DNA from 2 places in the Streptococcus suis S735 genome. Region 2 is predicted to be linked to the other one. Evidence: predicted binding sites of a transcription regulator. Region 2 holds the regulator's gene; the other holds the start of a gene.

Region 1 (15,594 bases), 160 kb from region 2:
ACCATAAGGACACCGAAGCGGTTGTCCCAAGCCTTAGAAATGACATTTTTTCCGTTGGCTGTTAGAATGGTTTCATTTTTGGGAATGAGGACATCCCCCGGACGAACGCCGAACGCCCAAGCTTCGTCATAATTGGCAAAACCAGCATCGAAAATAATATCAGCAATGGCAGGCATGCCAGGAGCGTTAGCCCCTCGTGAAAGGTGAGGTGGTACTGAGCCTGAGATGGCTGGAATGGTACGACCGTCCTGCAACTGAAGAGTGAAGGCTTGGCTAGAAACAACCAGAGGATTCCAGCCACCTAGCTCAACAACACGGAAAGTACCGTCAGGCTTGATTTGGCTAATCATAAAGCCAACTTCATCCATGTGGGCGACCACTAGGATACGAGGAGCATTTTCAACAGCCGTATCCTTGATACCAAAAATTCCACCTAGCCCATCTGTTTCAATGCGGTCTACATGTGGCGTGATTTTCTGGCGGATGTGGTTGCGAACCTGTCCTTCAAATCCCGGTAAGCTTTGTAATTCGGTAACTTCTTTAATTTTTCCAAAAAGAGTCATTCTTCTTCCTCCATGACATGATTACTACTATTTTATCACGAAGAGCTAGACTTGTCTTGAAAATATAGAAAAATATAGAAAAATATGGATAGTATTGACAAGAATGATTGAAGTTTGCTAGGATAGAAATGCCCCTCAAAATAGAGAGGGGAGTGATTGTTAAGTGTGGGAAGCATTTATCGTCATTTAGTTTTTCTTTTATTACTTCGTTAATTCGCCTTGCCTAACTTCAGTTATGTCTGCGGCTCATTGCCTCGTACTAAAAGTAAACTAAAAGACTATATCACAGTTTTTCTTGTATCTTTGTTCGTCAGTTTTCTAACAGTTTTGTTTGAAAGATGGCTCAACAATCGTGACAATAGAGTGGGATTTATGACTTAGAGTTTGTGTCAACATCTCAGCGCAGTGGTTGATTGGTAGATTTGTTCGTGTTTCACACTCCAAATCTGACCTAATCAACTGTGCGTGGGCGAGACAACGAACTCCTTTGTTCTGTCTCGCTCCAAAAGAAAACCCTCAACGCTGGTAACGTTGGGGCATTTTGATTGCCAAGTGTTGACAAACATTTATCACTGTAAGACCATTCTATCTATTTTTAAGTCTTTTGTCAAGTGGTGCGAGTTTGTCTCAACTGTCACAAGTCCAATGGCATTTTTGGGAAAAATCCTGGGAAATATGATAAAATAGTCAACATGAAAAAGAAAAAGACAGCCTTGCTAGCAGGCTTATTGGGGGCAGGTGTGCTCACCGCTAGTGCTCAATTTTACCGTAAAATCCAAGAAGACCGTAAAAAAGCACAGGCCTTGCAGGAGGTGCGTGACTTTTTCGCTGATTTAGGAGAGATTGCCACGGTCTATGTGGATGAAACGGCTTCTACGCAGACCACTCTTATCGGAGGGGTTGTGATGGAGGCAGGACAGGTATTTTTGTTTGAAAATACCAAAGGTTCTATTCAATACAGGGAGGAAGAAAGATGATTTTTCCAACAAATCATGAAGAAGTAGCTGCCTTGATTGAAGATGGCAAGCCAACTGTTTTTCTATTTGTGACGACTTGGTGTGGAGATTGCCACTATATTAAACCGCATGTGCCAGCTATCGAAGAAGCTTTTCCAGATCTCCGTTTTGTGCAACTGGATCGAGATGACTTTATGCCTTTGGCACAGGAATGGGCTATTTTAGGCATTCCAAGTCTGGTTGTTTTGGAAAATGGTAAGGAAATCGGTCGTTTTGTCGATAAGAATCGCAAGACCAAGGAAGAAATCATGAACTTCTTATCTGGACTGGGTAGATAAATTAGCAGAGAAGCTCTGCCATTTCCCAAAAGAAAGGAAAGAACATGAAGAAATCATTAGGAAAAATCCTTCTAGCACCTGTGGTGCTGGGGTTGAGTTTGAGTCTTGCTCCCTTGGTGCAGGCTGAGATTCAAACAGATGTTATCAATGAAAAATGGGGCAAGCCAACACTAGTCTACGGTGGAGGTTTGTCAGATGCGCAGGCGACAGAGGTTAACAATCTATTTGGTATTTCGGATGTCAATAATGTCAGTCGTCAGGTGGTTGTTGGTACGGATATGGACCAATATTTAGGTACATCTGAAGCGGACACAGCCTCCCTCTATTCATCTGTCTTGGTGCAAAAGCAGGACGCTGGCAAAGGGGTTGTGGTGGATATTAAGACGCCACAGAACATCACCTTGATTACCGAAACGCAGTATGCCAATGCGGCTATTACAGCTGGTGCGACAGATGTCTTGATTGATGTAGCTTCTCCGATTCAGGTAACGGGGGAGTCTGCTTTGACAGGTGTTTACAAGGCTCTCGCAGCCAATGGTGAAACAGTTGATACAGCCCGAACTGAAGTAGCCCAACAAGAGCTAGAGACAGTCAATGAAGTGGCGACGGCTCATACAGGTGACACTAATTTTGATAGTTCGGCCTTGGATAAGGCAGTGGCGGAAATCAAGACTGCTCTTGCCGACTACAAAAAGTCCAATGGTCAGGTGGCTTCTGAGGCTGACATCAACACCATCATCAATGATGTTTTGGCCCAAAACGGTTTGGAAAATGTCATCACAGCAGATGAAGTTTCAAAATTAGTTACCTTTGCCAAAGCTTATCAGGAAACCTCTGCTATTGATTCGGCTGAGGTTGCTGCCCAGCTCAACCAGTTCAAGCAACAGGCGGAGCAACAAATTTCAGAAGCCTATAAGAATCTACAAGATTCAGGGATTTTAGAAAAAATCGGTGCCTTCTTTGAAAATCTTTGGAAAGGCTTGACCGGTCTATTTGCATAAAGGAGAAATGAAAAAGAAATGATTTTTACATATAATAAGGAACATGTCGGCGATGTTCTTATGGTGATTGTTGCGGAGGACAAGGGACAGGCTGTCCAGTTTGAACGCAAGGGTCAAGTGGCGCGTGTTTTCCTAGAAGAAACAGGAAAAACAGTGGCCTGGAATATTTTTGAAGCATCAAGTTTGGTTGAACTTGATGGAAATGGTCAAGTTTTCTTGACAGATGAACAAGTTGCGACCTTGAATGCTGAATTGGCTAAGGAAGGTTTTACTGAAAGCTTGGTTAACGACAATGCTCCAAAGTTTGTAGTCGGTCAGATTGTGGAATTGGTTCCTCATCCAGACAGCGACCACCTCAATATCTGTCAGGTCAATGTTGGTGACAAAACAGTGCAAATCGTAGCTGGTGCCCCAAATGCTGCCCAAGGATTGAAAACTATTGTGGCTCTTCCGGGGGCAATGATGCCGAGCGGTAGCCTGATTTTCCCAGGAAAATTGCGCGGTGAAGATAGCTTTGGTATGATGTGTAGTCCGCGTGAATTGGCACTGCCAAACGCACCACAAGTCCGTGGTATTATCGAATTAGACGACTCCGCAGTGGTCGGAGAGGCCTTTGATCCAGCTAAACACTGGAAGGGGTAGAAAAAGAAGAATTGGTCAGGTGGCCAATTCTTTTATGCTGGTTCAATTTTTCCTTCAATAGCCTGTTCGATTTCTTCGGTCGAGGCCTGTTGTGATTTGAGTTGGAAATAAAGACTGGACAGGAAATGCTGGAGATTGAGCCACCGGAAGTAGTCTACTGGTTCTTGATTTGGAAAGTCCAGCTTGCTAATCCATTCCGTCAGCTCTTGGCTTGACACTTTTTCATTCAGCAGGAGGTAGACAGGGATTTGTGCCAGACGGATTTCCTCGCCAGCTGAGAAAACTTTACTTTGTTTAGTTAGACAAGTGACAATAGTTTGCCAGACTTCTTTGCTTTTTTCAGCGGGAAATTGATCATGACAGCTTGTGGCCAGAAGAAAATCTGCTCCGTGGGCAGCGGTATGGATCCAACCGAGTTTTTCATCGTAGCCAGACCAGTCATTTTCAATCGTCAAATAATCCAAGGCCTGCTGGAAGAGTAGCTCATGGTCGTCAGTGCTTAAAAATGCATGATAAATAGACTCTGGCTCATTATCGACAGACAGCAACAGACAGTAAAGTAGGCAAGTAAAACTTCGTTTTTGTGTGGGGCCTTCTAGGGAAAATGGCTTGGTTTCTTGAGAGAATTGCAGTAGCGACTGTGCTTGTTCTCTTGTAATCAAGCCCTCCAAAAAGATATGGCAAAAACTAGCATAGACCAGTTCGTCGCGTATAGTAGGGTCTGGATGGCCGATGTTTTCCAACAACCAATCCAGTTCGGCATTGGTATATGGTTGGGAGGTCTGTATCTTTTCCATCAAAAATTCTTTCATGATTTTCGCTCCTTTTCTAATCCTTCTACGAATAGATAAGTAGGAGGATATAATATGTATAATAAAACAATTTTAATCGGTCGCTTGACGGCCCAACCTGAACTCACTCAAACACCAACTGGCAAAAATTTGACTCGTGTAACTGTCGCAGTCAATCGCCGATTTAAGACAGAAAATGGTGAGCGTGAAGCAGATTTTCTCAATGTTATTTTCTGGGGCAAACTGGCGGAGACACTTGTTTCTTATGGCAGCAAGGGTAGTCTGATTTCTATTGATGGTGAGTTGCGAACGCGAAAATACGAAAAAGACGGCAGCAACCACTATGTGACAGAGATTCTAGGCCAATCTTTCCAATTACTAGAAAGCCGTGCTCAACGTGCCATGCGTGAAAATAATACTGGTGATGACCTAGCTGACTTGGTCTTGGAAGAGGAGGAATTACCGTTTTAAAGCAATATCAGTCCCAAGACCGATGGAGTGTATTGAAAAATAGGCTATACTATAGTCAATCCTAAATATTTTTCATATCTCCTTAAAAACACCGACGAAAGTTGGTGTTTTTGGCTACTTATTTTCTATATTTCCACCATTCTATCAGCATGATAATTAGAGAAAGTAGGAGAACTCCGTAGAAGAAAAAGATGATGTAATGAGGGTGGGAAAAGAGAAGCCACCAGACTAGCCAGAGTAGGTAGGCGAATATCATTTTCCCCCAAAAGCCTAATTTACGTTTTAAAAACCATTCTGCAAAACTTTCGTAGGCTGAAAATCGGCTTTCAAGGTAATCAATTTTTAAATCTCTAAAAAATTTCATGAATACCCCCTAACTTTTTAAAAATAGTATAGCATAATTTAGCGGTAATGGATAGGCAAGTTCTGTCTCGGTCTCAAGATGGATTTTCATGAAAAAGGGATAGAATGTTCTTGACTATTTTTGACCAAGTGATACAATAGGAAATGTGAATTAGCACTCGAATACAAAGAGTGCTAAAAAGACCAGGAGGTAATACCATGTTGAAACCATTGGGCGATCGTATCGCCGTAAAAATTGAAGAAAAAGAACAAACAGTTGGTGGCTTTGTCCTAGCAGGCGCAAGCCAAGAAAAGACAAAAGAAGCAAGTGTCCTAGCGATCGGACAAGGGATTCGGACCTTGAACGGAGACTTGGTTGCCCCAGCGGTGGCAGTTGGAGATACTGTTTTGATTGATGCTCACGCAGGATTGGAAGTCAAAGACGGTGATCAGAACGTTCACATCATCCGTGAAACAGATATTTTGGCAATTGTAGAATAGAGGTAGAAAAATGGCAAAAGAAATCAAATTTGCAGCAGATGCGCGTGAAAGCATGGTCCGTGGTGTCGATATTTTGGCTGACACAGTCAAAGTAACCTTGGGTCCAAAAGGTCGTAATGTTGTCTTGGAAAAAGCTTACGGTTCACCACTCATTACAAACGACGGTGTAACCATTGCTAAAGAAATCGAGTTGGAAGATCATTTTGAAAATATGGGTGCTAAGTTGGTATCCGAAGTGGCTTCAAAAACCAATGACATTGCCGGTGACGGGACAACAACTGCTACTGTCTTGACCCAAGCTATCGTACGTGAAGGCTTGAAAAACGTAACTGCAGGTGCCAACCCAATCGGAATTCGTCGCGGGATTGAAGCCGCGGTTGCGACTGCGGTTGAAGCCTTGAAAGCACAAGCAAGTCCTGTATCCAATAAAGCTGAAATTGCTCAGGTAGCAGCCGTGTCTTCACGTTCTGAAAAAGTTGGTGAGTACATTTCAGAAGCTATGGAGCGCGTGGGAACAGACGGCGTTATTACTATCGAAGAATCTCGCGGTATGGAAACAGAATTGGATGTGGTTGAAGGTATGCAATTCGACCGTGGTTATCTGTCACAATACATGGTAACAGATAATGAAAAGATGGTAGCTGAACTTGAAAATCCATTTATCTTGATTACAGATAAGAAGATTTCTCATATCCAAGATATTTTGCCACTCTTGGAAAGCATTCTTCAGGCCAACCGTCCGCTTTTGATTATTGCTGACGATGTGGATGGCGAAGCTCTTCCTACACTTGTTCTCAACAAGATTCGTGGTACATTCAACGTTGTTGCAGTCAAAGCTCCAGGCTTTGGTGACCGTCGTAAAGCCATGTTGGAAGATATCGCTATCTTGACAGGTGGTACAGTCATTACAGAAGACCTTGGTTTGGACTTGAAAGATGCGACCATTGAAGCCCTTGGTCAAGCTGCCAAGGTTGTGGTCGACAAAGATGGTGCAACCATTGTTGAAGGTGCTGGCAATCCTGAAGCCATTGCCAACCGTGTGGCTGTTATCAAGTCACAAATTGAGGTAACCACTTCAGAATTTGACCGTGAAAAATTGCAAGAGCGCTTGGCTAAATTGTCAGGTGGTGTCGCAGTTATCAAAGTCGGTGCCGCGACGGAAACTGAGTTGAAAGAAATGAAACTCCGTATCGAAGATGCCCTCAACGCAACACGTGCCGCAGTTGAAGAAGGAATCGTTGCCGGTGGTGGTACAGCACTTGTAAATGTTATCGATAGCGTAGCGAAATTGGAGTTGAAAGGCGACGATGAAACAGGACGCAATATTGTCCTTCGTGCCTTGGAAGAACCAGTTCGTCAGATTGCCTATAACGCAGGCTATGAAGGTTCAGTTATCATTGATAAATTGAAGAATTCTGAGCTTGGCACTGGCTTTAACGCTGCGACAGGCGAATGGGTCAATATGATGGATGCAGGTATTATTGACCCTGTTAAGGTGACTCGTTCGGCCCTTCAAAACGCAGCTTCTGTAGCCAGCTTGATTTTGACGACAGAAGCAGTTGTTGCCAACAAGCCAGAACCAGCTGCTCCAGCTATGCCACAAGGTATGGATGGAATGGGTATGGGCTACTAAGAAATAGCAAAATGACACAGCTACTTGGCTGTGTTTTTTTCTTGAAAATTTCAAACATATCTATTTGACAATGGTTTTGGGATGTGGTACTATATTAGACGGTACTTTTTACTTTTGGTCTCTCAAGAGTGTACAGGGACGTGCTGACAAATGTTGCAAAAGTACACACAGATAGGGGTTGTCACCAATGCCCTATCACCAAAAATAAAAAATATATACAGGAGAATGTAGATGCCTACAATTAACCAGTTGGTACGTAAACCACGTAAGTCTAAAGTAGAAAAATCTAAATCACCAGCTTTGAACGTTGGTTACAACAGCCGTAAAAAAGTTCAAACAAACGTTTCATCACCACAAAAACGCGGTGTTGCAACTCGTGTCGGAACAATGACACCTAAAAAACCTAACTCAGCCCTTCGTAAATTTGCTCGTGTACGTTTGAGCAACCTTATCGAAGTTACTGCTTACATCCCAGGTATCGGTCACAACTTGCAAGAACACAGTGTGGTTCTTCTTCGTGGTGGACGTGTAAAAGACCTTCCAGGGGTACGTTACCATATCGTTCGTGGTGCACTTGATACTGCTGGTGTAAACGATCGTAAGCAAGGCCGTTCTAAATACGGTACTAAACGTCCAAAAGGCTAAGAAGGGGGAAATATAAATGAGTCGTAAAAATCAAGCGCCTAAGCGCGAAGTATTGCCAGATCCATTGTATAACTCAAAATTGGTAACTCGCTTGATTAACCGTGTTATGTTGGACGGTAAACGTGGTACTGCTGCATCAATCGTTTACGGTGCCTTTGATCAAATCAAAGAAGCAACTGGTAACGATGCACTTGAAGTATTTGAAACAGCAATGGAAAACATCATGCCTGTACTTGAAGTACGTGCACGTCGTGTCGGTGGTTCTAACTACCAAGTCCCAGTTGAAGTTCGTCCAGAGCGTCGTACAACACTTGGTCTTCGTTGGTTGGTAACAATCGCTCGTAACCGTGGTGAGCACACTATGATCGATCGCCTTGCGAAAGAAATCATGGATGCAGCAAACAACACAGGTGCAGCTGTTAAGAAACGTGAAGATACTCACAAAATGGCAGAAGCAAACCGCGCATTCGCACACTTCCGCTGGTAAGATAGGATATTTTAGCGTTAAACAAATGCTAGCCAAAATAGGAAAATTGACGCAGAAACTTCAGTTTCTAGGAGATTTTATCTTTTTGGCAGACATTTGTAGCTAAAATTCAACTAAGATTAAGATACGAGGGCGTCAAGCAACTCCTAGACAAAATAGGGAAGCGAAGCAGATTGCTGTGCAATCAATGAGGTTCATCTTTTTGTCAGCGAGTTGTAGCCCGAGTTCAATTAGGATGTAAGGACGTTAAGAAAATTCAAGGAAAAATAGGAAATCAGACGATGGACCTTAAGGTCCAAGGAAGATTTATCTTTTTTCCAGAATTTTTAGTTCGAACTCAACTAATTAAGATGTGAGGACGTTAAATCAGTTCTACATAAATCAATTGAGATTATGGTAGCAACTTATCGTTCAACCATCACAAATCGGATTGAGGCTTGCCTCGTCCACTTCACACCATTAGTAAGAACTTAAGCGGGTGGGATTTGCCCACTCGCTTTTCTTAAAATATGGTATAATCAGAATAGAAATCTAAAAATATAGGAGAACAAACCTCATGGCACGCGAATTTTCATTAGAAAAAACTCGTAATATCGGTATCATGGCGCACGTTGACGCGGGTAAAACAACGACAACTGAGCGTATTCTTTACTACACTGGTAAAATCCACAAAATCGGTGAAACTCACGAAGGTGCATCGCAAATGGACTGGATGGAGCAAGAGCAAGAGCGTGGTATCACTATCACATCTGCTGCGACAACAGCTCAATGGAACAACCACCGTGTAAACATCATCGACACACCAGGACACGTGGACTTCACAATCGAAGTGCAACGTTCACTTCGCGTTCTTGATGGTGCGGTAACCGTTCTTGACTCACAGTCAGGTGTTGAGCCACAAACTGAAACAGTATGGCGTCAAGCAACTGAATACGGTGTTCCACGTATCGTATTCGCTAACAAAATGGATAAAATCGGTGCTGACTTCCTTTACTCAGTAAGCACACTCCATGAGCGTCTTCAAGCAAATGCTCATCCAATCCAATTGCCAATCGGTTCTGAAGATGAGTTCCGTGGTATCATCGACTTGATCAAGATGAAAGCTGAAATCTATACTAACGACCTTGGTACAGATATTCTTGAAGAAGATATTCCAGCTGAATACCTTGAGCAAGCTGAAGAATACCGTGAAAAATTGGTTGAAGCAGTTGCTGAAACTGATGAAGAATTGATGATGAAATACCTTGAAGGTGAAGAAATCACAAATGACGAATTGAAAGCTGCTATCCGTAAAGCAACTATCAACGTTGAATTCTTCCCAGTATTGTGTGGTTCAGCCTTCAAAAACAAAGGTGTTCAGTTGATGCTTGATGCGGTTATCGACTACCTTCCAAGCCCACTTGACATCCCTGCTATTAAAGGTGTTAACCCAGATACAGATGCTGAAGAAGAGCGTCATGCATCAGATGAGGAGCCATTTGCAGCTCTTGCCTTCAAGATCATGACTGACCCATTCGTAGGTCGTTTGACATTCTTCCGTGTATACTCAGGTGTCCTTAACAGCGGTTCATACGTATTGAACACTTCTAAAGGTAAACGTGAGCGTATTGGACGTATCCTTCAAATGCACGCAAACAGCCGTCAAGAAATTGAAACTGTTTATGCAGGTGACATCGCCGCTGCGGTTGGTTTGAAAGATACTACAACTGGTGACTCATTGACAGATGAAAAAGCAAAAATCATCCTTGAGTCAATCCACGTTCCAGAACCAGTTATCCAATTGATGGTTGAGCCTAAATCTAAAGCTGACCAAGACAAGATGGGTATTGCCCTTTCTAAATTGGCTGAAGAAGATCCAACATTCCGCGTTGAAACAAACGTTGAAACTGGTGAAACAGTTATCTCTGGTATGGGTGAGTTGCACTTGGATGTCCTTGTTGACCGTATGCGTCGTGAATTCAAGGTTGAAGCAAACGTAGGTGCTCCTCAAGTATCATACCGTGAAACATTCCGCGCTTCTACACAAGCTCGTGGTTTCTTCAAACGCCAGTCTGGTGGTAAAGGTCAATTCGGTGACGTTTGGATCGAATTCACACCAAACGAAGAAGGTAAAGGTTTCGAGTTCGAGAACGCTATCGTCGGTGGTGTGGTTCCACGTGAATTCATCCCAGCGGTTGAAAAAGGTCTCGTAGAATCTATGGCTAACGGTGTTCTTGCTGGTTACCCAATTGTTGACGTTAAAGCTAAGCTTTACGATGGTTCATACCACGATGTCGACTCATCTGAAACAGCCTTCAAAGTGGCTGCATCTCTTGCCCTTAAAGAAGCGGCTAAATCAGCTCAACCAACTATCCTTGAGCCAATGATGCTTGTAACAATCACTGCACCTGAAGATAACCTAGGTGACGTTATGGGTCACGTTACTGCACGTCGTGGTCGCGTTGATGGTATGGAAGCTCGTGGTAACACACAGATTGTTCGTGCTTATGTACCACTTGCTGAAATGTTTGGTTACGCAACTGTTCTTCGTTCAGCAACACAAGGTCGCGGTACTTTCATGATGGTATTTGACCACTACGAAGATGTACCAAAATCTGTACAAGATGAAATCATTAAGAAAAACGGTGGCAATGCATAATTGTCTATCTACACCTACCTTCGGGTAGGTGTTTTTTTGGTACGACGGATATGTCACACATCTGAGCGTGATACTCATACTCTTCGAAAATCAAAATTATCCGTTGTCAACTTGCCTTGATGAACTCCAGTTCTATCTTCGGCTTCGTTTCCTAGGCTACTTTTGATTTTCATTGAGTATCAGTAGTTTATCTTTGATTGCTTCGACGAGCGAGGAAACTTCGTTTCCTTATTTCCAACTTCAAACACTTCACTGGAGTATTTGAACTCGCTTTGTCGTACTTTACAGAAGTGATTTGCGAGGCAAGTCTTATTTCCAACCTAGAACAGCCTTTAGGCTGTTCTAGCAACTTGCAGCTATTGAGACGAACTTGCTTCGCCCTATCTCCAGCCTTCAAAGGTTTCCCGAACCTTTGAAGCGAGTACTAAAAACAAACTAAACGACTACACTATATAAAACAGATATCCGCCAGATTCATTTTGGAAATATACAATGAGAAAGCTACAATTTATAAAAAATTACCCTAATTTAGGTGTGGATGGCTAACAAAAGATCAGGGTTTGCTATTTTGGGATTTCATTGGGTATAAGTTCCTGTTGTCGATGAACTCAACAGTGACTCCCAGGTCCGACTACTGTGAAATAAACGGATTAAAACAGTCTGGGGTTAGACTATTTCAGCTCAACAACTAGAAATTAGGAATTGTTGCCGAACTCTTTTGATCGTTCGAGTTCTCGCCTACTCACACTTAATCAGCTAAAATAAATGTTTTAAATTATTTAGAATTACTTTGTTTGGGAATGGTTATAAAAAATAAGAGAATTAATAGATAGGCTACAGAAGAAAAGCAGATATAAATGTTAGAATCCTTATAAGGTAGATCGATGAAAGAGTAGTTTAGGACCGCTAATTACTAAAGGAGGATGCTTGTATGGTGATGAAATAGTGGTACTAAGCACATTAACAATAAAAAGAAAGGACAGAAACCATGAGAAAAAAACTAAAATTTTTATTAGTAGCAGTCGCCTGTGCGACATTTTTGACAGCCTGTGGCACAAGTAATTCCTCGGCTCCCAAAGCAGGTGAAGCAACACCACAGACGGATTTTCATTCTTATATCAATGCGCAATGGTTGAAAAATACAAAATTAGGTGCCGGTGAATCGCAAATAGATAATCTGAGTCAACTCTCTGAGAAAACGCAAGAAGCGATACAGGAGATGATTGACCAGCTGGATATGGACTATTCCAAGCTGCAAGCTGGTAGTGATGAGAAAAAACTTATTGATTTTTACCGATTGGCAGCCGATTTTGATACTCGCAACAAATTGGGGTTAGAGCCTATTAAGCCTTATCTAGAGGAGATTAAAAAAGCCTCTACCATGGAAGAACTCAACAAGATTCTGGTGGCCCTATACGGCAAAAACATCCGCAATTTGCTTCATATAAACGTTACTCAAGATATAAAAGACAGTAACAAAAACACCATCTACGTTGACCCTCACGAGTTAAGTTTTCCAAAAGAAAATTATGATGGCACAGATGAATTTTCATTGAAAAATCAAAAAGCCTTTAAAGCCTATCTGCAGGAAGTATTTAGCTTGTCAGGAGAAACCTCAAAAGAAGCCTCTTCTAAGGCAGATCTCCTCTTTAATTTGGAAAAAGAGATGGCTGCAGTGCAACGGCCAAAAGAAGAAGCCAATAACTTTGAAGCCATGTATAACGAGAAGACTTGGGATGAGGTCAAAGCACTGGTTCCCAACCTACCGATTGCTGAGTTGGTTTCTGAGTTAGGACTTCAGAATGCCCCAACGACAGTCGTATCAGATCCAGATGCTCTAAAAAAATTAAATGAACTCTATCAAGAAAAGAATTTAGACGCTCTTAAGGCTCTGCTCCAATATCGTGTGATTGCCCATTACAATGCTTATCTGTCAAGCAATTTAATCGAGGCAAAAGCGAAATACGACGGCGTAGCAACCGGTGCGGTAGATACTCCGAGTCAGAAAGAAGTTGCTCAAGCGGCCATTGATGCAAATTTCTCCGATATGATTGGCAAAGTTTACGTTAAACACCATTTTTCAGAAGAATCCAAGGCTAATATCCTATCTATGGTTCAAGAGATTAAAGCGACTTATGCAGAGCGAATCAAAGCAGTGCAGTGGATGTCTGAAGAAACCAAGATGCGGGCCTTGAAAAAACTAGATACATTGGTTGTTAAAATCGGCTATCCAGACCAGTGGAAGGATTACTCACAACTTGCTATCCAATCCAAGGAAGAAGGGGGGAGTCTTCTTTCTAACTTCGATATGGTAAAAACACTTGAATTGCGTGAAGAGATGGGGCAATTTGGCAAGCCTTTTGATAAGTCGCAGTTCGGCATGCCTTCTCACACGGTGAATGCCTATTACAGCCCAACTAACAACGAAATTGTCTTTCCAGCGGGGATTTTACAGGCTCCTCTCTACGATCCAAAAGCTAGTCCCGAAGAAAATCTAGGTGGAATCGGGGCTGTTATCGGTCATGAAATTTCCCATGCCTTTGATAAGGCTGGTTCTCAATTTGATGAAAAGGGGAACCTTGTCAACTGGTGGAAACCAGAAGACCTTGAAAAATTTAATAAAAAGGTTCAACAGGCAGCAGATATCTACTCTAAATTGGAAGTGGCTCCGGGCTACTATGTCAATGGCGAAATTTCAACCGGTGAAATCATGGCGGATCTCGGTGGTTTAACGGTTGCCATTGATATTGCTCAGAAAAAAGGCTACGATACGAAGAAAGTCTTCGAGTCTTATGGTAAAGCATGGCGTGAAGTCACCACCAAAGAATTTGCTATTGCCAACATCAGCGACGAACATCCACCAGCTAAATATCGGGTTAACAACATTGTCAACCAAATTGATCAATTCTATACAGACTTCAATGTCAAAGAAGGGGATCCAATGTATGTGAAACCAGAAGACCGCCTACGAGTGTGGTAAAAGATTATAGAGGTGTCTGCGGTCCAAAATGGGCGGTAGACACCTTTTTAGGTAAAAAATAGAAGTAGCGGTAAACCAAGAATCGGTAAAAAATGTGTCGAGGTATGGCAATGCTATTAAGTTAAGTATTTAACCAGTCATAACCACCCGAGAAAACGCATGGCTATGATTTTTAACTTTTATTTTTTGGCCTTCTATTTTTTACATAAGATGAACCGGTAAGCAGTTGCAATTTTCGGTAAATAGTTATATAATAAAAACGTTGAAAAGATGCTTGTAGGCTTACAAGTTAATATTTTCACAAAAGGATTAAAAGGCTTGCCTTTTAAAATAAAGAACTCGATTTTCATAAGGAGGAAATCATTCATGGTAGTTAAAGTTGGTATTAACGGTTTCGGACGTATCGGTCGTCTTGCTTTCCGTCGTATCCAAAACGTAGAAGGTGTTGAAGTTACTCGTATCAACGACCTTACAGATCCAGTAATGCTTGCACACTTGTTGAAATATGACACAACTCAAGGTCGTTTCGACGGTACTGTTGAAGTTAAAGACGGTGGTTTCGAAGTTAACGGTAAATTCGTTAAAGTTTCTGCAGAGCGCGAGCCAGGAAACATCGACTGGGCTACTGATGGCGTAGATATCGTTTTGGAAGCTACAGGTTTCTTTGCTTCTAAAGAAAAAGCTGAGCAACACATCCACGCTAACGGTGCTAAAAAAGTTGTTATCACTGCTCCTGGTGGTAACGATGTTAAGACTGTTGTTTTCAACACTAACCACGACATCCTTGATGGTACTGAAACAGTTATCTCAGGTGCTTCATGTACTACAAACTGTTTGGCACCAATGGCTAAAGCTCTTCACGATGCATTTGGCGTTCAAAAAGGTTTGATGACTACAATCCACGGTTACACTGGTGACCAAATGGTTCTTGACGGACCACACCGTGGTGGTGACCTTCGTCGTGCACGTGCTGCTGCTGCAAACATCGTTCCTAACTCAACTGGTGCTGCTAAAGCTATCGGCTTGGTAATCCCAGAATTGAACGGTAAACTTGACGGTGCTGCACAACGTGTTCCAGTTCCAACAGGTTCTGTAACTGAATTGGTTGCAACTCTTGACAAGAAAGTAACTGCTGAAGAAGTAAACGCTGCTATGAAAGCTGCTGCTACTGAATCATTTGGTTACACTGAAGACCAACTCGTATCTTCAGATATCGTAGGTATCTCATTCGGTTCATTGTTTGATGCAACTCAAACTAAAGTTATCGAAGTTGATGGCGAGCAATTGGTTAAAGTTGTTTCATGGTACGACAACGAAATGTCTTACACTGCACAACTTGTTCGTACTCTTGAGTACTTCGCAAAAATCGCTAAATAATCCTTAGTGAAAATCGAAGAGGCTTCGGCCTCTTTTTTGTTTTGATTGCTGAAATATAGCTGTTTCCTTATGCTAAGAAACAAGGATGGTATAAGTTGTTTCTGATTTGGCAACTTTAGAATTTGAAAAATCTGATTACGAGGCGATAGTTTTTAGATTTCATAACATTTGTGAAAAAAATATCTTTATGCAAGAAAAAATACAGAAAATATGATACAATGGTAAAGTA
Region 2 (15,594 bases):
GTTGCTGTTAACTGGCCTGCTTGTAACTGGTACATACGGTGGTAGTGACCCTTGAGGGCTAGAAGTTCTTCATGATTGCCTGACTCGATGATCTTTCCCTTATCCAAGACATAAATACAGTCGGCATCCTGAATGGTCGATAGGCGGTGGGCGATGGCAATGGTTGTCCGCCCTTTTCGCATTTTCTCAAGAGAAGTCTGGACTGTCTTCTCCGTCTCAGAATCGATATTGGCGGTAGCCTCGTCTAAAATGAGAATCTTAGGCTGGCTAGCCATGGTGCGTGCAAAGGCCAGCAGTTGCCGTTGTCCTGTCGAAAAGGCGGAGCCCCGCTCGGTGACCAAGTGGTCGTATTTCTCAGGAAGTTTTTCGATGAAGGGAGCAGCGTCCACAAATCGAGCCGCTTCCTCAATCTCCTCCTGAGAAATATCCTGATACATCTGGATATTGGATGCAATGGTTCCGTGAAATAGAAAGGGATCTTGCAGGACTAGGCCAATCGCGGACCGCAATTCTTCCTGCGAAAAGCTACGAATATCCTGACCGTCAATCAAAATCCGTCCAGATTGGAATTCATAGAAACGCATAAAGACATTGATGATAGAAGATTTGCCTGATCCTGTAGCACCCACAAAGGCGATGGTCTGCCCCTGTCTCACTTCAAAGGAAACCTTGTCCAGAATTTGCCGCTTGCCGTCATAGGAAAAGTAAACATCCTCAAAGACAATATGCCCCTTGTCAATCTTGGCCCCTCGGTCCAGCTGTAGTGGCTCCTCGATGGTCTGGTCCATGAGCGTAAAGACCCGTCCGGCAGATACCATAGAGGTTTGGAGGGTGGAAAAATGCTGCGTGACATCCAGCAAGGGATCGAAAAGACGATTGACATACTGGATGAAAGCATAGATAAGACCAGCAGAAATTCCAGCCTGTGACCAGTCCAAACCAAAATAGGTCATGAGTAGGGCATAGGCCAAAATCTTAACAAGTGACAGGGCAGGGCGGAGAAAGAGACTGTCCAAGGCCATGGAACGACTGGCATAGTCCAGATGTTCCTGGTTGATAGCCTCAAACTCTTCCTTTAGCCTCTCCTCTTGAGAAAAGGCCTGGATAATCCAAATCCCCTCGATGCTCTCTGCCAGTTTGCTGTTGATGGCACTCAACAGACTTCTAGTCTTGGCCACAATGGGAGCTGACCGCTTCCGATACTGATCAACCAGGATGAAAATCACGGGCAGGAAGAGGACAATCAGACTGGTCAATTTCCAATCCAGAGCAAACATGGTCGAAAGAGTCGTGACGATAATAAAGAGAGCTGAGATAAAACTGGATAAAATCCCTGAAAACATCTCTGAAATACTCTCCGTATCATTGGTGATGCGAGAGACAATGGAACCACTAGGAGTCTGGTCGAAGTAAGCCATTCCCAGCTTTTCCATTCTCCCAAAGGCATCCCGGCGAATATCTCTGACAATGCTGTAGGAAACTTTAGCAAACCAGAGATTTCCAAAATATTGAAGTACCATTTGAAGCAGATAGAGGGCGAAGTAGGCAGCTAGAATGGCCACAGCAGTCTCAGAAATAGTAGAAATGTAGTGGTCGATAAAATAAGAGGCTAGAAGGGGAATTAGACTGCGGACCACGGTAGTCAGTAGCAAAAAGCTCAAGGCAAGGACTGTCAGCAGTCGATAGGCTTTGAGATAGGACAAGAGTCGCAAAAAAACACTAGCTTGCTTGGTTTTAGAGAGCATCACTTTCCTCCTTTTCGAGTTGCTGCATCATATAGGTATCGTAGTACCAGCCTTTTTCATCTAGTAATTCTTGGTGACGACCTCGTTCTACGATTTTTCCATCTTCAAGGACCAGAATCAAATCGGCATGGACAATAGCTGACAGGCGATGGGCGGTGATAATGGTGGTTTTGTCAAGGCGTTCTTGCTTGATGGTTTCGAGAATAGCGTGTTCTGTTTTAGCATCCACCGCTGAGAGCGAGTCATCCAAGAGCAGGATATCTGGATTGAGAATCATGGCACGGGCCATAGCCAACCGTTGTTTTTGTCCGCCAGAAAGGGAAATCCCCTTTTCGCCGACCATGGTTTCAAAGCGGTCGGGCATATCCTGAATATCCTCATAGACATGGACAGCCCGAGCGGCCTCTTCTACCTGATTTAGAGATAAATCGGGATTGCCGAAGCGGATGTTTTCAGTAATGCTGGTCGCAAAGAGGAACTGGTCCTGGGGTACATAGCCAATTAAGCGTCGCAGGTCAGCTAGCTTGTAGTTCTTGATATTTTCTTGATTGAGCAAGATCTGTCCATTTATCACATCGTATTCTCGCATCAGGAGCTTGAGCAGGCTTGTTTTCCCAGAACCTGTTAGCCCCACAAGACCAATTGTCTGCCCTTTTTTGATCTGAAACTGGATGTCTTGGAGGACTGGTATGTTATCATAGGCAAATTCGCTAATCTCATAGACAAGCTCTCCATTGCTTGGTGCAGGCAGCGGTTGGTCTGTTTCAATGACCTCTGAGGAAATGCTGAGAAGGGTCTGAATCCGATTGTAAGATACATCACCACGCTGGCTAATATTGACCAAAAAACCAATCGCCATAAGAGGCCAGACGAGGAGATCTAAATAGGTCATGAAAGTTACTAGTTGGCCCAGACTGACCTGACCTTGCGAGATGAAGTGAGAGCCGACCAGAAGGGTCAGCAGGTAGGACAGGCCAATGAAGAAGAGGACGGCAGGGTTGAACAGGGCATCGTAACGCATGGTTTTGATATTCTGCAAGAAGGCTGCTTGGTTGACTTCCTGAAAAGCCGCCGTTTCTTGTTCTTGGTAGCCAAAGGATTTAGTAACCTTTATACCAGAAACAGCTTCCTGGACCTTGTTGTTAAGCTCTGAAAAGGCTGCCTGTGAAGCCTTGAAATTTTCATGAGTGCGACGGCCTAAAAAATTAGTGGTTAGAGTCATGAAGGGTAGGGGGAGGATTGCAACCAAGGTCATCTGCCAGGAAATGCTCAAACTCATCGTAATTAGGGTAACCAAGGCTGTGACCGTTGCATCAACAAAAGACATGACGCCACCACCTGCTAGTCGGGTCAGGGCATTGATATCATTGGTTGCGTGGGCCATTAAATCCCCAGTCCGATGTTGCTGAAAAAAGGATGGAGATAGGTGCATAAAGTGGTCAAACAGCCGAGCCCTCATGATTTTTCCTAGACGATAAGATGTTGCCAGGATGTTCATTCGCCAAAGATAGCGGAGGCCGTACATGGCCAAGGCTGACAAGATGAGCCCAGCTACCCCGAGTAGCAAGCGATGCTCAGTCAACTGTCCGCTGGCAATCTGGTCAATCAACTGCCCCATGATAGAAGCGGGAAGGAGATTGAGGAGGCTGACCAAACAGAGTGATAAAATCCCAATCAGATAGGCCTTTTTCTCAAGGGAAAAGAACCACCACAATTGCTTGATAATCTTCATAAATGTCCTTTCTGAACAAAAGAAAGGTTGGTAGCTTGTCGCAACCAACAAATAATAGAATTCGGTGACACTAGTGTATCACAGACTGGTAGAAATAGAAAGTTTGTAACTTAAAAATTAGGCAACTCTAGCCGTAGCCGAATAGAAGAAACAGTTGGAGTTGTAAACACGTACGATACAGGTAGAAATCAAAAGATTTTTACCTTTTTCTGTCTATTTATGATAAAATATATGAAAATTTAGAAGAGGTGTTCAGATGAAAGCTATTGTTACAGTTGTCGGTAAGGACAAGTCAGGAATTGTTGCGGGTGTTGCGACCAAGATTGCGGAGTTAGGGCTCAATATCGATGATATTTCACAAACTGTTTTGGATGAGTATTTTACCATGATGGCGGTGGTGTCATCAGATGAGAAGAAAGATTTCACCAAGCTTCGTGCAGAACTAGAAGCCTATGGTCAGGCTTTGAATGTGAAAATCAACATTCAAAGTGCAGCCATTTTTGATGCTATGCACAACTTGTAAGGAGAGATTTCATGGATATTAGACAGGTTAGAGAAACCATTGAAATGATTGAGGAGCAGAATTTCGATATTCGGACCATCACCATGGGGATTTCCCTCTTGGACTGTATCGACTCGGATATCGACAAGGCTGCGGAGAAAGTGTATACCAAGATTGTCACCAAGGCCAAGAACTTGGTAGCAGTCGGCGATGAGATTGCGGCAGAACTAGGCATTCCCATTGTCAACAAACGGGTGTCAGTAACGCCTATTGCTTTGATTGGTGCGGCGACGGATGCCACGGATTACCTTCCCCTAGCTCATGCCTTGGACAAGGCGGCTCATGAGATCGGCATCGATTTTATCGGTGGTTTTTCAGCTCTTGCTCAAAAGGGCTACCAAAAAGGTGATGAAATCCTCATCAACTCTATTCCGCAGGCATTGGCCCAAACCTCTAAGGTCTGCTCGTCAGTCAATATCGGCTCGACCAAGACGGGTATCAATATGACGGCTGTGCGGGACATGGGGCGGATCATTAAGGAGACGGCGGAGGCTTCTGATATGGGGGCTGCCAAGTTGGTGGTCTTTGCCAATGCGGTTGAGGACAATCCTTTCATGGCGGGGGCCTTCCACGGTGTCGGCGAGGCGGATGTGGTCATCAATGTCGGCGTGTCTGGGCCTGGTGTGGTCAAGCGTGCCCTTGAAAAAGTGCGTGGTGAGAGCTTTGATGTGGTGGCGGAGACCGTCAAGAAGACGGCTTTCAAGATTACCCGTATCGGTCAGTTGGTCGGCAATATGGCCAGTGAACGCCTGGGGGTTAAGTTCGGTATCGTGGACCTGTCGCTTGCTCCAACACCAGCTGTTGGCGACTCAGTAGCACGGGTTTTGGAGGAAATGGGCTTAGAAACCGTTGGTACGCACGGAACGACTGCTGCCCTGGCTTTGCTCAATGACGCAGTCAAAAAGGGTGGGGTCATGGCCTGCAACCAAGTCGGTGGCTTGTCAGGTGCCTTTATCCCTGTGTCTGAGGATGAGGGCATGATTGCGGCGGTGCAAAATGGCTCGCTCAACCTTGAAAAATTGGAAGCCATGACGGCTATCTGTTCTGTAGGTTTGGACATGATTGCCATTCCAGAAACAACGCCTGCTGAAACCATTGCGGCTATGATTGCGGATGAAGCGGCTATTGGGGTTATCAATCAGAAAACAACTGCGGTTCGTATTATTCCGCTTGGAAAAGAAGGAGACATGATTGAATTTGGCGGCCTTCTGGGAACAGCTCCTGTTATGAAGGTCAATCAAGCTTCGTCTGTGGACTTTATCAACCGTGGTGGTCAGATTCCAGCACCGATTCATAGCTTTAAGAACTAAAAAACGTAGACCGATTGCCACAAGCAGTCGGTTTTTTGTTATACTAATAGTAAGAAATGACAAGGAGAAAAACGAATGGCAGATGTAAGATTATATATTTCTCGTCACGGGAAAACCATGTTCAATACCATTGGGCGCGTGCAGGGCTGGTGTGATACGCCGCTGACCAAGGTCGGTGAGGAAGGAATTCGTGAACTGGGCTTGGGGCTCAAGGATGCGGGCCTTGACTTTAAACTAGCCGTATCCAGTGATCTGGGTCGAACCGTTCAGACCATGACCATCGCCCAGCGTGAGTTAGGAATTTTAGGGAAAATCCCTTATTACCAAGACAAGCGTATCCGTGAATGGTGTTTCGGTAGTTTTGAAGGCATGTACGATGCCGAGCTTTTCCAAGGGGTCCTGCCTCGTTTGAAAGGGACAGTTGATGCGACGGGTATGTCCTTTGCGGAAATCGCAGCAGGTATCCAAGAAGCAGACACCGCTGGCTGGGCGGAATCGTGGGAGGTTTTGAGCAACCGTATCTTGACAGGTTTTGAATCCATCGCCCAGGACTTGGAAAAACAAGGCGGAGGCAATGCCCTTGTGGTCAGCCACGGTATGACTATTGCGACATTGGCTCATTTGTTAGAGCCAGAGCGTGGTGCCAATGTCTTTCTCGATAACGGCTCAATCACCGTCCTCAAATACGAAAATGGCAAGCTTTTAATTGAAGCAGTTGGGGATTTATCCTACCGCAAACGTGGGGCAGAGTTGATTGCCCAAGGGAAATAAGATATAAAATCAGGGAGGATTCTCTGATTTTTTTTCTTGACATCCACCATTCTAGGTCCTCAGACTGATTTTTAGCACTCTAAGCAAAAGAGTGCTAATTTTTTGTCTTTTTCTCTTGACAATCCATTTTTTCGGCGTATAATGGGAGTATAAGTAATTAGCACTCGATATCATAGAGTGCTAACGCTCTTCAAAAATCAACACTATCCGTTGTCAGCTTGCCTTTGTGAACCACAGTTCTACATTCGGCCTCGCTTCCTAGGCTACTGTCGATTTTCGCTGAGCGTAACTAAAACAGTGTTCATGAAAGGAGCGGAGATGATTACCCAACGTCAAAATGATATTTTGAATCTGATTGTTGAATTATTTACGCGCCATCATGAGCCAGTTGGTTCTAAGGCCTTGCAGGAAATGATTGCTTCAAGTTCGGCTACCATTCGTAATGACATGGCCAAGCTAGAGCAGTTGGGTTTGCTGGAAAAGGCCCACACATCAAGTGGTCGTATGCCCAGTCGGGCTGGTTTTCAATACTTTGTCAACCACTCGCTCAATCTGAAACACATCAATGAAGAAGATGTTTATCAAGTGGTTAAGGCCTTTGACTTTGAAGCCTTCAAGCTAGAGGACATCTTGGAGCGAGCAAGTCAGGTCCTAGCGGATTTGACAGGCTACACCTCGGTCATTTTAGATGTGGAGCCGACCAGTCAGCAGCTGACTTCCTTTGACATTGTGCAGCTCAGTAGCCACGATGCTCTGGCAGTCTTGACTCTGGACCAGTCCAAACCTGTCACTGTTCAGTTTGCTATTCCTAAGAACTTCTTGACTAGGGATTTGGAAGTGCTCAAACGCTTAGTTGATGAGCGCTTCGTTGGGCAGACGGTCTTGGCAATCCACTACAAGTTGCGGACGGAGATTCCCCAAGTGGTGCAGCGTTACTTTGCCACGACGGACAATGTCTTGGATCTCATGGACTACATCTTTTCCAATCTTTTCCAAGAATCGGTCTTTATCAGTGGAAAAGTTGCCTCGCTGACCTACGGCAATCTTGCCACCTACCAACTCTTGGATAGTCCTCAGTTATTGGCACCAGAGTTGCGGCAGGGCTTGGCTCCCAACCAGCAGACCAGCATTTCCGTGGCGGAACATAGAGAACCTGCTCTTGCAGATGTGACGGTCATTCATCATCGTTTTCCAATCCCCTATCGGGGCATGGGCCAGATGAGTTTGCTCGGTCCTGTTGACATGGACTACCGTAGGCAGATGAGCTTAATCAACATCATCAGCCGCATCCTATTTATGAAATTAACCGATTACTACCGTTATCTAAGTAGTAATCATTACGAAGTCAATTAGAAGGAGAATGCTTTGTCAGAAGAAATCAAAAACGAAGAAATCGTAGAAGAGGTTGAAGCAACAGAAGAAGTTGTGGAGACACCTGAAAAATCAGAATTGGATTTGGCAAACGAGCGCGCTGAGGAATTTGAAAACAAGTACCTTCGTGCCCACGCTGAAATGCAAAATATCCAACGCCGTGCAAACGAAGAACGCCAAACCATTCAGCGTTACCGTTCGCAAGACTTGGCCAAGAAAATCTTGCCGAGCTTGGATAACTTGGAACGTGCCCTTCAAGTCGAAGGCTTGACAGAAGATGTCAAAAAAGGCTTGGAAATGGTTCAAGAAAGCTTGATTCAAGCCCTTAAAGAAGAAGGGGTGGAAGAAGTCGCAACAGATGTCTTTGACCCAAATCTTCACATGGCCATTCAAACAGTCCCAGCCACAGACGATTGCCCAGCAGAACACATCGCACAAGTCTTCCAAAAAGGCTACAAGCTGCATGAACGCTTGCTGAGACCGGCTATGGTAGTGGTGTCGGAATAGTCGCTCTGCTATTTCCCAAAAAAGAAAACCTGACCGAAATGTCATTAAACTAGGCTAAATTGAACATAAAAAGTAAATTAAAAAGAGGTAACACATATGTCTAAAATTATCGGTATTGACTTAGGTACAACAAACTCAGCAGTTGCAGTTCTTGAAGGAACTGAATCAAAAATCATTGCAAACCCAGAAGGAAACCGCACAACTCCGTCTGTTGTGTCTTTCAAAAATGGTGAAATCATCGTTGGTGACGCGGCAAAACGCCAAGCGGTAACCAACCCAGATACCATCATCTCTATCAAATCAAAAATGGGAACTTCTGAAAAAGTTTCAGCAAACGGTAAAGAATACACACCACAAGAAATCTCAGCAATGATTCTTCAATACTTGAAAGGTTACGCTGAAGAATATCTTGGTGAAAAAGTAACCAAAGCGGTTATCACTGTTCCTGCTTACTTCAACGATGCCCAACGTCAAGCAACCAAAGACGCTGGTAAAATCGCTGGTCTTGAAGTAGAACGTATCGTCAATGAACCAACTGCAGCAGCTCTTGCTTACGGTTTGGACAAGACTGACAAAGATGAAAAAATCTTGGTATTCGACCTTGGTGGCGGTACATTCGACGTATCTATCCTTGAACTTGGTGACGGTGTCTTTGACGTACTTGCAACAGCAGGTGATAACAAGCTCGGTGGTGACGACTTTGACCAAAAGATTATCGACCACATGGTAGCAGAGTTCAAGAAAGAAAACGGTATCGACTTGTCAGCTGACAAAATGGCCCTTCAACGTTTGAAAGATGCAGCTGAAAAAGCTAAGAAAGACTTGTCAGGCGTGACTTCAACTCAAATCAGCTTGCCATTCATCACTGCAGGTGCAGCAGGTCCACTTCACTTGGAAATGACATTGACTCGTGCGAAATTTGACGAATTGACTTACGACCTTGTAGAACGTACAAAAATTCCTGTTCGTCAAGCCCTTTCAGATGCAGGTCTCAGCCTATCAGAAATCGATGAAGTAATCCTTGTCGGTGGTTCAACTCGTATCCCAGCCGTTGTGGAAGCTGTAAAAGCTGAAACTGGTAAAGAGCCAAACAAATCTGTAAACCCTGACGAAGTGGTTGCCATGGGTGCGGCAATCCAAGGTGGTGTGATTACTGGTGATGTCAAAGATGTTGTTCTTCTTGACGTAACACCATTGTCACTTGGTATCGAAACAATGGGTGGTGTATTTACAAAACTCATCGACCGTAACACAACAATCCCAACTTCTAAATCACAAGTTTTCTCAACTGCAGCGGACAACCAGCCAGCTGTTGACATCCACGTGCTTCAAGGTGAGCGTCCAATGGCAGCGGACAACAAGACTCTTGGTCGTTTCCAATTGACAGACATCCCTGCAGCACCTCGTGGTATTCCACAAATCGAAGTAACATTCGACATCGACAAGAACGGTATCGTTTCTGTAAAAGCCAAAGACCTTGGTACACAAAAAGAACAAACTATCGTTATCCAGTCTAACTCAGGTTTGACAGATGAAGAAATCGACCGCATGATGAAAGATGCAGAAGCTAACGCGGAAGCAGATAAGAAACGTAAGGAAGAAGTGGACCTTCGTAACGATGTTGACCAAGCAATCTTTGCGACTGAGAAAACTCTTAAGGAAACAGAAGGCAAAGGCTTCGACGCAGAACGTGACCAAGCCCAAGCTGCTCTTGATGAGTTGAAAGCAGCTCAGGAAGCTAACAACTTGGACGACATGAAGGCTAAACTTGAAAACCTCAACGAAAAAGCCCAAGCCCTTGCAGTGAAACTCTACGAGCAAGCCGCAGCAGCACAACAAGCAGCCGCAGGCCAAGAAGGTGCCCAAACAGCTAACAATGCAGATGATGATGTGGTAGATGGCGAGTTTACTGAAAAGTAGTACTCTTCGAAATTCTTCACTAGGCTTCGTTAACTCTCCTCGATGAACTCCAGTTCAATCTTCGTCCAGTTGCCTAGCCTAGTCTTGAATTTCTTTGAGTATCTAGAACAAGGAAAGTTATCTTTTTTCCGTAGTTCTTAGCTTGAACTCAGTTCTCCTCTTCCCGAGAATAGAAATTATTAGTTAATAAAGATTCCAATCACAGAGGTTGCAACCCAGCCTCTGTTTTTGGGTAAATACCCGTCTAACTTTTACAGAAAGGAAAGTGTTCGTAACTGAACACGGGCTACTTTCTGAGTTTCGTCTATTATTTAACGAAAGGAAATGAACTCGCCCTAAAAGCTGTGTGAAAAAGATAAATCGTCTAGAAAATCAGGATTTTCTGCCGATTTCCTATTTTCACTTTGCTTTTAACGGGCTTGGTATCTTATATGAACAATACTGAATTTTACGATCGTCTTGGTGTTTCTAAGAATGCTTCGCCAGACGAGATTAAGAAGGCTTATCGGAAGCTTTCAAAGAAATACCATCCAGATATTAACAAGGATCCGGGTGCGGAGGATAAATACAAGGAGGTCCAGGAGGCTTATGAGACCTTGAGCGACCCGCAAAAACGGTCTGCCTATGACCAGTATGGTCCTGCTGGTGCTAATGGAGGCTTCGGCGGAGGAGCAGGTGGCTTTGGTGGTTTCGACGGAGCAGGTTTCGGTGGCTTTGAAGACATTTTCTCTAGTTTCTTTGGTGGAGGTGGTGCGACGCGCAATCCTAATGCACCTCGTCAAGGGGATGATTTGCAATATGCGGTCAATTTGAAATTTGAAGAAGCGATTTTTGGTGTGGAACGAGAAGTTTCCTACAATCGTGAAGCAACTTGTCGAACCTGTACAGGTTCAGGTGCCAAACCTGGAACAAGTCCGGTAACCTGTGGGCGTTGTCATGGTTCTGGAGTGATCAATGTGGACACCCAAACTCCACTTGGAACCATGCGTCGTCAAATGACCTGTGATGTCTGTCATGGTCGCGGAAAACAAATCAAAGACCCATGTACAACCTGTCATGGAACTGGTCATGAAAAACAAGCCCATACGGTAACGGTTAAGGTGCCAGCTGGTGTGGAAACTGGTCAACGTATTCGCTTGGCTGGTCAAGGTGAAGCTGGTTTCAATGGAGGTCCATACGGAGATCTCTACGTTGTCATTCAGGTCCAACCTTCAGACAAGTTTGAACGTGAAGGGACCACCATTCACTATAAACTGAACCTCAACTTTGTCCAAGCAGCACTTGGAGATACTGTTCATGTGCCAACAGTTCACGGTGATGTGGATATGGTCATTCCTGAAGGTACCCAGACTGGTAAGACCTTCCGACTCAAAGGAAAAGGTGCACCAAGTGTTCGTGGTGGAGCTATTGGTGATCAATATGTCACAGTAAATATCGTCACTCCGACAGGTTTGAATGACCGCCAAAAAGCAGCTCTTAAAGAATTTGCGGCAGCTGGAAATATTGATGTCAAACCCCATAAAAAAGGATTTTTTGACAAGGTAAAAGATGCCTTTGAGGATTTATAATTCTAAGATGAGACTGGGCAAAAAGCCCAGGACCACTACTCAGAGTTCGTTTCAACATCTCAGCGCAGTGGTTGATTGGCAGATTTGTTCGTGTTTTGCACTCCAAATCTGGCCTAATCAACTGTGCGGGGGTGGGAAGACGAACTCTTTTTATCTTGGTCGAGTTCTTTCCCACTCCCCTTTCTTTTTCAGAAAAAACTCTGGGCATTTTCTCCGACGCATCACAGGCTCTGTGTTAAAATAAGATATAGTAATTTGAAAGAGAACGCTTACGAATGAAATCTTGGGTTGAGAATGTGACCATAAAGAAATACGAAGATCGGTCTGGCTTGACGGGTTTGAAACAGGAGCCACTGGTGTGGACTGAGGTCTTTTTGCGCGAGGTCAATCGTCAGTCCAATACAGGAATTTTACATTTTTGGCCCATGGACCAAACGGTCATTCTGGGGATGATGGATAGTCAGGTTGCCCAGCTGGACAAGGGCTTAGCCAGTATTGGTCAGGCAGGCTACAGTCCTATTATTCGGAGTTTGGGCGGTTTGGCAGTCGTTGCAGATGAAGGGATTTTAAATGTCACTCTGATTTTGTCCAATCCTTCTGGTCACAAGGTTGATTTGCGGGAGTCTTATCAGGTCATGGTGGATTTGATTGCCCAGGCACTTTCAGATTTTCCCTTTGAGGTTGTCAGTGGTGAGGTGGCAACTTCCTACTGTCCAGGGACCTACGACCTTAGTATCAAGGGGCGGAAGTTTGCTGGATTGGCCCAGCGGATTTACCAAGAGGCTATTGCCATTTCTGCCTATATCAGTGTGTCAGGTAATCAAGTCAAACGTGGGCAAGTGGTGGCGGATTTTTATGTGGCAAGTTTTGCTCCGCAAGAAGTATCGGACAGATTTCCGCAAGTAAATCCGGATTCGATGGCCAATCTGTCAGACTTGGTCGGTCAGGATGTGACGGTGGAGGATATGAAGAAACGGATTGAGCAAGTATTGGTTGAAAATGGGACCAGGCTGTCTACTTTTTATCCCTCGTCGGACAACATGGCTGATTTTATGACCTTTGGAAAGACCATCAAGCAGTCTATGGAAAAATATGGTATCTAGGAGATTCTTATGATATGGAAAGATGCGACAGCCATGGCTCAGGCTGTCAATCAAAAACAGGTTTTTGCCAAGGAATTGGTGCAAGAAACGATTGACAGGATTGAAAAGCTCAATCCCACCCTCAATGCGGTTGTCAGCAAGCAGTATGAAGAAGCCTTGAAAGAAGCGGAGAAAGAAGACTATCTGGGCAAGCCATTTGCTGGAGTTCCTTTCTTGTTGAAGGATCTGGGGCAAAATGAAAAGGGGCAGCCATCTTCTGCTGGTTCTCGCCTACTTGCTGGTCGACCAGCAGGCCATACCGACACCTATGTCCAACGCTTGAAAGATTTGGGTTTCATCATAGTCGGTCGAACCAATACGCCAGAATTCGGCTTCAAAAATATCTCAGACGCCAGCCTGCATGGTCCTGTCAATCTTCCCTTGGACCCCAGTCGCAATGCTGGTGGATCAAGTGGTGGTGCAGCTGCAGCACTGGCTTCAGGCATGGTCTCTATTGCTGCAGCATCGGATGGTGGTGGGTCTATTCGCATCCCAGCCTCCTTCAATGGCTTGATCGGGCTCAAAACCAGTCGTGGTCGGATTCCAGTTGGACCTAAGTCTTATCGTGGCTGGCAGGGAGCATCTGTCAATTTTGCCCTGACCAAGTCTGTCCGTGACACCCAGCGTCTGCTCTATCATTTTCAGGACTACCAGCTGGAAGCTCCTTTTCCCCTTGCCAAGCTGAGTGAAGAGGAGGTTTTTGGAAAATTGTCTCGCCCCCTAAAAATCGCCTACTATACCAAATCTCCAGTAGGGAGCAAGGTCAGTCTTGAAGCGGTAGAAGCGGTTCAAAAAGCCTGTCATCACTTGGCAAATTTGGGGCATGAAGTGGTGGAATTAACAGAATATCCTCTGGATGGAGTGGCCCTGATGAAATCCTTCTACCTGATGAACAGCGTGGACACGGCCCAGATGTTTGACGAAATCGAAGCAGCTTTTGGGCGCCAGATGACCTTGGATGACATGGAAGTCATGTCCTGGGCTATTTACCAAAGCGGGCAAACTATTCCAGCCAAATTGTACTCCAAGGCCCTATTGGACTGGGACCAGTTTGGAGCCAGCATGGCGCGTTTCCATGAGGAATACGACTTGCTCCTGACGCCGACAGTGGCTGATGTAGCGCCCAAGCATGGACAATTTGACCTACCAGTAGATTTGCTGGATCGCCTCAAGCAGACCCAGAACTATTCCATGGAAGAGCAGCAGGACCTGATCTGGCAAATGTTCGAGGACAGTCTGGCCTTAACTCCCTTTACGCAGCAGGCCAATATTTGTGGTCAGCCAGCTATTTCTCTGCCAACTTATGTACGTGCTGACAGCCTGCCAATCGGCGTTCAATTGACAGCATCCAAGGGACGAGAGGATTTGCTCTTGCAGTTGGCAGATCAAATGGAGGCAGCTGGTTTACTCAACTTGTAAGGGAATTCATTTTTTCAGTTCAATTATTTGCCAAAACGTTTTCAAAATGTTAACCTGTAAAAGTTGGTGGGTTAACACCGAAAAAGTAAAAAAGGAAGCTATGGCTTCCAAAGGAGATTGTTTTATGTTGAAAAAAGTTTTAGCCTCAGCTCTCTTGGTTTCTACATTGACCTTGGCAGCATGTTCTAGTTCAAGTTCGAATACTAGCAGTTCTTCTGCTGAACAGACTCAATGGGAAAAAATTCAAGAAGCTGGTGTCTTGAAAGTTGCTACACCAGGTACCCTCTTCCCAACTTCTTACTACAATGATGCTAAAGAATTGGTCGGATATGAAATTGACATGATCAATGAAATTGGTAAGCGTTTGAAACTGGAAATTGAATACCAAGAAATCGGTGTGGCAGAAGCCTTTACAGCGGTTGACAGTGGTAAGGTAGATATTTCTGTTAACAACTTTGACATGACAGAAGCACGTAAGGAAAAGTACAACTTCTCTATCCCTTACAAGTATTCAGTTGGTGGCTACATTGTTCGTGAAGATGGTTCATCAGGAATCGAAGCAGCTGACTTGAGCGACTGGACTGGCAAGAAAGCTGGTGGTGGGGCTGGTACTCAGTACATGAAAATCGCTGAAAAGCAAGGTGCAGAGCCAGTTATCTATGACAATGTAACCAACGATGTCTATTTGCGTGATGTATCTACAGGTCGTACAGACTTCATTCCAAATGATTACTATACACAAGTGATGGCTATCAAATGGGCAAATGCCAACTTCCCAGACATCAAGGTAAAAATGGGTGAGGCTAAATACAACCCAACTGAACAAGGTATTGTTATGAGCAAGGCTGACACAAGCTTGAAAGAAAAAATTGACGAAGCACTTGAAGCGATGAAAGCTGATGGAACTTTGAAGGCAATTTCTGAGAAATACTATGCAGGACAAGACTTGACAGTCCCTGTTGAAAATGCTGATAAATTGCCAGTTATCGAAGTTGAATAAGACCTCGTAACAAATTAAATGCATCTTGTATAGACTTTGTCAGTCACAGACTGGCAAGGTCTATCTGGTTTTTAGGAAAGAGGAGAAGATATGGATATTAACTGGCAGGCAGTTTTTAATGCAGATATTGCAAGAGAGGCTATTCCACAGATTTTGGAGGGACTTCCCTACACTCTATCCCTATCCCTAATTGGTTTTGCCTTGGGGACTTTCTGTGGATTTTTTGTAGCCCTCATGCGGATGTCTAAGTTTGGACCCTTGCGTTGGTTGGCTATGGCCCATATTTCTCTCATGCGTGGAATTCCCCTCATGGTTCTTCTCTTTTTCATCTATTTTGGATTGCCTTTCATGGGGCTACAACTAGATGCTATCTCCGCATCTATTATCGCCTTTACCTCCATGTCCAGTGCCTACATTTCTGAAATTATTCGTGCATCTCTTTCGGCCATTGATAAGGGACAATGGGAGGCAGCGCGTTCCCTGGGCTTGCGGACCAATGTGATTCACAGAAAAATCATTATTCCCCAAGCCTTTCGGATTGCTCTTC

The links. Region 2 encodes HrcA, which represses chaperone genes, less so after heat shock. Its sites were predicted from a motif close to TTAGCACTCNNNNNNNNNGAGTGCTAA; they were not measured.
Region 1: groES (co-chaperone GroES) is a predicted target of HrcA. The motif match lies at 5,277-5,303, and genes of this name have one in related genera.

The regions. Positions count from the first base shown of each region.
Region 1 covers NC_018526.1:122,451-138,044, forward strand. Annotated here, with positions in the region: gene pepA (glutamyl aminopeptidase) at 1-563, opposite strand, end outside; gene YYK_RS00800 (DUF4651 domain-containing protein) at 1,256-1,540, shown strand; gene YYK_RS00805 (thioredoxin family protein) at 1,537-1,857, shown strand; gene YYK_RS00810 (DUF1002 domain-containing protein) at 1,902-2,858, shown strand; gene ytpR (YtpR family tRNA-binding protein) at 2,877-3,500, shown strand; gene YYK_RS00820 (DUF2785 domain-containing protein) at 3,533-4,312, opposite strand; gene YYK_RS00825 (single-stranded DNA-binding protein) at 4,367-4,762, shown strand; gene YYK_RS10230 (hypothetical protein) at 4,881-5,126, opposite strand; gene groES (co-chaperone GroES) at 5,324-5,605, shown strand; gene groL (chaperonin GroEL) at 5,616-7,238, shown strand; gene rpsL (30S ribosomal protein S12) at 7,470-7,883, shown strand; gene rpsG (30S ribosomal protein S7) at 7,900-8,370, shown strand; gene fusA (elongation factor G) at 8,927-11,008, shown strand; gene YYK_RS00860 (M13 family metallopeptidase) at 11,997-13,988, shown strand; gene gap (type I glyceraldehyde-3-phosphate dehydrogenase) at 14,355-15,365, shown strand.
Region 2 covers NC_018526.1:280,324-295,917, forward strand. Annotated here, with positions in the region: gene YYK_RS01465 (ABC transporter ATP-binding protein) at 1-1,745, opposite strand, end outside; gene YYK_RS01470 (ABC transporter ATP-binding protein) at 1,735-3,477, opposite strand; gene YYK_RS01475 (ACT domain-containing protein) at 3,734-4,000, shown strand; gene YYK_RS01480 (PFL family protein) at 4,012-5,349, shown strand; gene YYK_RS01485 (histidine phosphatase family protein) at 5,425-6,120, shown strand; gene hrcA (heat-inducible transcriptional repressor HrcA) at 6,439-7,473, shown strand; gene grpE (nucleotide exchange factor GrpE) at 7,486-7,998, shown strand; gene dnaK (molecular chaperone DnaK) at 8,095-9,918, shown strand; gene dnaJ (molecular chaperone DnaJ) at 10,350-11,486, shown strand; gene YYK_RS01510 (lipoate--protein ligase family protein) at 11,762-12,589, shown strand; gene YYK_RS01515 (amidase) at 12,599-14,047, shown strand; gene YYK_RS01520 (transporter substrate-binding domain-containing protein) at 14,172-15,047, shown strand; gene YYK_RS01525 (amino acid ABC transporter permease) at 15,138-15,594, shown strand, end outside.